Regions from separate parts of the Streptomyces sp. NPDC101160 genome, predicted to be linked through region 3. Evidence: riboswitches for the same ligand, from Rfam matches in the RefSeq annotation. Region 3 holds a riboswitch; each other region holds the start of a gene.
What was found. Region 3 has a riboswitch for cyclic di-AMP ahead of ACIRSU_RS05030 (C40 family peptidase). Riboswitches for the same ligand answer to the same signal wherever they lie in the genome.
Positions count from the first base shown of each region.

Region 1: it holds a riboswitch for cyclic di-AMP, as region 3 does, so the genes downstream of both, ACIRSU_RS30400 (M23 family metallopeptidase) here and ACIRSU_RS05030 (C40 family peptidase) in region 3, are expected to answer to the same signal.
Region 2: it holds a riboswitch for cyclic di-AMP, as region 3 does, so the genes downstream of both, ACIRSU_RS35490 (transglycosylase family protein) here and ACIRSU_RS05030 (C40 family peptidase) in region 3, are expected to answer to the same signal.

Region 1 is NZ_JBIWPJ010000010.1:121,147-123,398, reverse strand. It holds gene ACIRSU_RS30405 (GntR family transcriptional regulator) at 1-300, opposite strand, end outside; gene ACIRSU_RS30400 (M23 family metallopeptidase) at 466-1,236, opposite strand; cyclic di-AMP (ydaO/yuaA leader) riboswitch at 1,249-1,414, opposite strand; gene ACIRSU_RS30395 (M16 family metallopeptidase) at 1,611-2,252, opposite strand, start outside.
Region 2 is NZ_JBIWPJ010000015.1:45,500-47,751, reverse strand. It holds gene ACIRSU_RS35495 (transglycosylase family protein) at 1-412, shown strand, start outside; cyclic di-AMP (ydaO/yuaA leader) riboswitch at 671-844, shown strand; gene ACIRSU_RS35490 (transglycosylase family protein) at 848-1,546, shown strand; gene eno (phosphopyruvate hydratase) at 1,786-2,252, shown strand, end outside.
Region 3 is NZ_JBIWPJ010000001.1:1,147,272-1,149,523, reverse strand. It holds gene ACIRSU_RS05040 (8-amino-7-oxononanoate synthase) at 1-131, shown strand, start outside; gene ACIRSU_RS05035 (ATP-binding protein) at 296-745, shown strand; gene ACIRSU_RS05030 (C40 family peptidase) at 812-1,288, opposite strand; cyclic di-AMP (ydaO/yuaA leader) riboswitch at 1,292-1,490, opposite strand; gene ACIRSU_RS05025 (hypothetical protein) at 1,806-2,111, opposite strand; gene ACIRSU_RS05020 (ATP-dependent Clp protease proteolytic subunit) at 2,119-2,252, opposite strand, start outside.

The sequences.
Region 1 (2,252 bases), on a different contig from region 3:
GTGGGCCTCGGTGCGGCGCTGGGCGGCCCGGTGGGCACCGAGGGGTTCGAGCAGGGAGCGCATGTCGAGCAGGTCGGCGGCCTCCTGCTCGCCGGGTTCGGCGACCTGGGCGCCAGCGTGCCGGCGGGTGATGACGAAGCCCTCGGACTCCAGGGTGCGCAGCGCCTCGCGGACCGGGACGCGGGAGACTCCGTAGCGGCGGGCGAGCTGTTCCTCCGTCAGTCTGGCGCCCCGCGCGTACACACCGGAGACGATGTCGTCCCGGATCGCCGTGCATACCGACTGCGCGGGAATGCGCATGTCCGACCTCCGCTTTTCTCCACGCTGAACCCCGTCGGGCGTAGCCCGTTCGGCGACTCTATTGCAGGACGCGGGAATTTCCGATGCCGACCGGTAATTCAGGGACGAAAAAAGCCCCGGCTCGTTCGAGCCGGGGCTTCTTCGCGCTGAGCGGGGAGTCGGACGTCAGACGTCGACACCGCGGGCGCGCAGGTACGCGACGGGGTCGATGTCCGAGCCGTACTCGGGGCTGGTGCGGGCCTCGAAGTGGAGGTGCGGGCCGGTCGAGTTGCCGGAGGAGCCGGAGACGCCGATCTGCTCGCCGGGGGTCACCTTCTGGCCGACGAAGACACGGATGGCGGAGAGGTGACCGTACTGGGTGTACGTGCCGTCGTTCATCCGGATGACGATGTTGTTGCCGTACGCGCCGCCCCAGCCGGCCTCGACGACGGTGCCGGAGCCGACGGCGACGACCGTGGTGCCGTAGGCGGCGTGGAAGTCGATGCCGGAGTGGTGGCCGGAGGACCAGAGCGAGCCGCCGGTGTTGTAGCCGGTGGAGACGTACGAGTGGGCGACGGGGGCCTGGAAGGAGTTCAGGCGCTTGCGCTCGGCCTCGCGGGCGGCACGCTCCTTGGCCTGGCGGATCTCCTTGGCGCGGGCCTCGGCCTTGCGCTTCGCCTCGGCGGCGGCCTTGACGCGGGCGGCGGCCTCGAAGGCCTGCTTCTCCTGGGCGGCGGCCTGGGCGTCGACGTGCTCGGTGAGGGACTCCTCGGTGATCACCTGGGTGAGACCGGTGTCCTCCGGGGAGGGGCTCTCCGTGTCGGCGGCGAGCGCCGGGGAGGCGAGGGTGCCGATGACGCCGGTGGTGGCGAGCGTCGCCACGCCGGCGATGCCCGCGCCACGGCGCGTCAGACGGCTCGGACCACGATGCTTCCCGGTGGCACGGGTGAACGCCATGAAGTGGCTGATCCTTTCCTTCCCTCTCGCCTACCGGGTTAGCTGACGGGTTCGGAGCAGGAAGGTCTCCTACGGGCCCCTCCGCGCGGAGCGAAGGCGTCCGATTCACCCCAGGGACTTCGTGTGGGTCCCCGGCTCCCCAGGCTCGCGCCTTGCGGGGACTCGGCGATGACTGTCCGTTCGCCGCGGGTGCGGCGTGGTGCAACGGGCGAACAGTCGCGTCGACGCTAGGCCGATCTTCAGTCAATCGCCAAACAGACGCGCCAGTTTGTAAGACTTGCCACAGGGCATTCACCAACACTCGCCCGCAATACGGACAAATAGCGAGGACCCTGACGAACCAGGTCGTCAGGGTCCTCGTGACGAGGGCTCAATCAGCCGGTGACGACGGTCACTTCACCGATGCCGAGCGCCCGCACCGGCTCCTCGATCTGCGAGGCGTCGCCGACCAGGACGGTGACCAGCCGGTCCACCGGGAAGGCGTTGACCACGGCCGCGGTCGCCTCCACCGTGCCGGTCTCGGCCAGGCGCGCGTACAGGTGCGCCTGGTAGTCGTCCGGGAGGTGCTGCTCGACCTGGTCGGCCAGCGTGCCCGCGACGGAGGCGGCGGTCTCGTACTTCAGCGGGGCGACACCCACCAGGTTCTGCACCGCCACGTCGCGCTCGGCGTCGGTCAGACCCTCGGCGGCCAGGGTGCGCAGCACCTTCCACAGGTCGTCAAGTGCCGGGCCGGTGTTGGGAGTGTCCACCGAGCCGCTGATGGCGAGCATCGCCGCGCCGTGGCCCGCGTCGTCCGAGCGCAGCACCTGGCCGAAGGCGCGCACACCGTACGTGTAGCCCTTCTCCTCGCGCAGGACGCGGTCCAGGCGGGAGGTGAGCGTGCCGCCGAGGCAGTACGTGCCGAGCACCTGGGCCGGCCAGACCCGGTCGTGGCGGTCGGCACCGACGCGGCCGATGAGCAGCTGCGTCTGGACGGCGCCCGGACGGTCCACGATGACGACCCGGCCGGTGTCGTC
Region 2 (2,252 bases), on a different contig from region 3:
CGTGACGCCCGGCACCTCCGTAACGCCCGGTACGCCCGATGGTTCCGTTACGCCCGGTACGCCTGATGCGTCCGAAACGGCCCCCACCGGCACGGGCAAGCACCGCGGTGACGCCGCGACAGAAGAACCGGGCAAGACGGACGGTTCGCCCGAATCCGGACGGCATGCCGCCCCGGCCGGCGACGCGGCCGCGGACAACACGGACAAGACGCCCAGCTCGGACGAATACACCGTCAAGCCGGGTGACAGCCTGTCGGACATTGCACAGCAGAACGCCCTGCCCGGCGGCTGGACCGCGCTCTACGACGCCAACAAGAAGACGGTCGGCACCGACCCCGACCTCATCCTCCCTGGTCAGAGCCTTGAGTTGAACCTCGGGAAGCCCGCGCCCACCACTACGCCTGAGGGGTAGTTAGGGACTGAATGTCCGGTTCTGTGCAAGTGAGACATGAGTCTCTCTTGTCGAACGGCCGTATTACGTCCGCAAACTTTGCGCGTTTCGCCCCTCACCTGCGCAAACGTCACCTGACGGAGCGCAAGGAGGGGCGATTTTTCCGGGTTGATGGGCTTTGAACTTCCCCCGGGGGTGTGTCTACGGTCAGGACCGCTCGCCACCGCGGGCCCCGCCGACCGGTACGCCGAATCCTGCCGCCGGACGCCGGGAACAGTCGTCGCGCAAGCGCCGAAGGCAGGAGCGGGGGACCCAAGGTAAGTGCCGGCCCCGGCCGTTGAGACAGACGGCCGACGACCGGCTTGGGGTGAAGTCGCGTGCAAGGACACGCGGCCGGGCAACTCACTCGCCCGAACCCGACAGCTCACCTCGTAGGCGTCGGTGAGGAGAACTTCCATGCTGCTTTCCGGCAAGGGCAAGCACCGTCGTCCGTCCAAGGTCACCCGCGTCGTCACCCTCGCCGGTGTCGCCGGCGTCGCCGTCGCCGCCCCGCTGATGACCGCGGGCACCGCCTCGGCCGCCACCGCCGCCGAGTGGGACGCCGTCGCCCAGTGCGAGTCCGGCGGCAACTGGTCCATCAACACGGGCAACGGCTTCTACGGCGGCCTGCAGTTCACCAACTCCACCTGGGCGGCCTACGGCGGCACCGCCTACGCCTCCCGCGCGGACCTGGCCTCCAAGTCGCAGCAGATCGCTGTCGCCGAGAAGGTCCTCGCGGGCCAGGGCAAGGGCGCCTGGCCGAGCTGCGGCGTCGGCCTGTCCAGCGCCTCGTACGACGGCGGCTCCGCCGAGGCCCCGGCCCCGGCCCCGAAGCCGGCCGCGCCGAAGCCCGCCACCCAGCGCACCGCCGAGCAGCCGACCACCCGCAGCGAGAAGCGCACCGCGCCGAAGGCCGCGAAGACCGTCACCACCCCGACCGGCAAGAAGGTCGCCAAGGGCGACGGCGAGTACAAGGTCAAGGCCGGCGACACGCTGAGCAGCATCGCCCAGACGCACCACGTCAAGGGCGGCTGGCAGAAGCTGTTCCAGCTGAACAAGAACATCGTCCAGGACGCCGACCTGATCTACCCGGGCCAGCAGCTCCACCTGAAGTGAGCCTGACGGCTGTCCCCCCGCGGTGACCCTGGAACGGGCCCGGAGCCTGCGCTCCGGGCCCGTTTCGTACCGATCGGTAACCGCGGTCTTTCGTCCCCCAATGCATGCCCTTGGGTCCTTTTTCGTCCCAGGGGGCGGGCGCCCGGCTGGCCGGAGCCCCCGCGCCGGTTAGGCTCTTGTCGCAAGGCGAACGAGACCTTGCCGCATGCGTCACAACCAGCGTCACATCCCAGAAGGAGATGCTCGTGCCGTCCATCGACGTCGTCGTAGCCCGGGAAATCCTGGACTCCCGAGGCAACCCCACCGTCGAGGTCGAGGTCGGCCTCGACGACGGCAGCACCGGCCGTGCTGCCGTTCCCTCCGGTGCCTCCACTGGTGCGTTCGAGGCCATTGAGCTCCGCGACGGGGACCCCAACCGCTACCTCGGCAAGGGCGTCGAGAAGGCCGTCCTCGCCGTCATCGAGCAGATCGGCCCGGAGCTCGTCGGCTACGACGCCACCGAGCAGCGCCTGATCGACCAGGCGATGTTCGACCTGGACGCGACCGAGAACAAGGGCTCGCTCGGCGCCAACGCCATCCTCGGCGTCTCGCTCGCCGTCGCGCACGCCGCCTCCGAGGCCTCCGACCTCCCGCTCTTCCGCTACCTGGGCGGCCCGAACGCGCACCTGCTGCCCGTTCCGATGATGAACATCCTGAACGGCGGCTC
Region 3 (2,252 bases):
GCCCGCCGTCCGTCCCCGACGGCATCTCCCGGCTCCGGCTGACCGCCCGCGCGGACCTCACCGACGCCGAGATCGAGCGCGCGGTGACCACGATCGTGCGGACGGCTCCGCCGGGCGCGCGGGGCGCATAGGGGATGTCCCGCGGCTGTCGGGTCGCCCGTCGCACGGTTCACCGCTTCGGGCGACAGATATCCGTATAACTTGGTCGATCGCCGCCCAGGGCCGCACGATCGGTGGCAGTCTGACGCGAAGCGCAACCCGGGCCGGGCCCGGAGGGGAAAGGGACAGCGTCGCCATGGCAGACCAGCAGGAAGCAACCGTCACGCTGCCGAGCGACCCCGCATCGGTCCCCGCCGCGCGGAGGTACGTCGCCGAGGTGCTCGCCTCCTGGGGGCTCGGTGACGTCGGAGACCCCGCGGGCCACGCCGACACGGCCGACGCGGTCCGGCTCATCGTCTCCGAGCTGGCGACCAACGCCGTCCAGCACACCTTCGGGCAGTCGCCCACCTTCACGATCGACGTCCGTCTGGAGCGGGACGAGCGGCTGCGCATCGGGGTGACGGACAGCCACCCCCGCTGGCCGAGGCGCCTGCCGGCGGCCGTCCAGCAGGACAACGGCCGCGGCATGATGATCATCCGCTCGCTGACCGTCGAGGCGGGCGGCCGGCTGTCGGTGACGCCGACGGCCGAGGGCGGCAAGACCGTGTGGATCGAGCTGCCCTGGCCGGCGGCGGTCCCCGGCTGACCGGCCGACCGGCCAACCCGCTGACCGGATGGCCGGAAGATTGGCCGCCTGGTGCCGTGCGACGGGTCAGCGGACCCGGCCGTAGGAGACCTTCGAGGTCCAGATCCGGTCGAGCTTCACCCATGAGCCGGTCTTCGGCGAGTGCCAGATCGCGTTGTTACCCGCGTAGATCCCGACGTGGTACACCCTTCCACCGGAGTGGAAGAAGACCAGGTCCCCCTTCTGGCGGCTCGCCGCCGAGATGTGGCGTGTGGTGTTGTACTGCTGCTGCGCGGTGCGGGGCAGCGTCTTGCCCGCCCTCTTGTACGAGTAGAGCGTGAGACCCGAGCAGTCGAACCTGGTGGGGCCTGATGCGCCGTACCGGTAGGGCGATCCCTTCTTCGAGGCGGCGACGCTCAGTGCCGTGTTGGCGTACGAGCTCGCGGCCTGGGCCTCCGGCGCCGCTCCTGGTGCGAGCAGCGTGCCGCCGACGGCGGCGAGGGTGAGAGCCGAGACGGCTCCGGCCCGGGACAGCAGGGACGGGACATGAATCTGCGCAGTCATGCGCAACCCTTCGTCAGCCGCCTGTGAAGGATGACCTGTCGGGTTCGGGCAGGCGAAGATGCCCGGCCGCGGCTGCGGCTTCACCCCGAGGGACGGCTCCGATCGCTCGGACGTCCCGTGTTGCTCGGGTCCTCCACTCCTGCCGATCCACTCCTGTCGACCAGACATCCGGGACGGCGGCAGGACTCGGCGTCCGCCCGGACCGCCCCGCCTCGGGTGGCGGGGGCTTGTCGTCGACAGGGATCTTGACCCACGCCGGCGCCGAAATCCGAGTGGAAACGGCGATATGTGAGGCTCCTCACGACTGATCCATTCGGGTGGACAGTCAGGTTTGGTGATCGTCCGAGGTTTGCGCGACGAGTCCGCCACCAGGGGTGGAACGCCCGATTCCGCCAGATGTGTACACCCGTTGCGCAAGATAGCTGAGCTCTATGTCGATACGTCGACTACGCCGAAAGGAGGACCGATTCCGGCGTTCCGCTGGCCCGAGTGGACCTCGACACGACACGCCCTCGTGTCAACTCACCTGTTGCCGGGGCATGGTGACGCGGGCCGCGCGGCGCTCTCCGTCCAACACTCGCAGCGCGCGGGCCAATGTGTCCGCGTGCACCTCGCTCTCGCCCCGCGCGTGCATGAGCGTCAGCGCCTCGCGCAGCGCCGTCGCCCGCCCGACCAGCGCCTGGGCGGCCCGTAGCGCCCCATAGGTATGCGAGGTCCTGGATGGATTGATCCGGCCGAGCAGATCGACGACTTCGAGGTACGCGTCGACGAACTCGCCCTCGGCGCGGGTGAGCGCGGGCAGCGGCGGCAGTTCCGGGACCATGGCCGGCTCACACCCGCCCGGCGCCGGCGGTCCCGCCGTCGCGGCGGCTGCGGACCACGTGGTCCACCAGGCCGTACGCGAGGGCGCCCGCAGCGTCGAACACGGTCGTCCGGTCGAGGTCGGAGTCGATCCGGCCCCGCT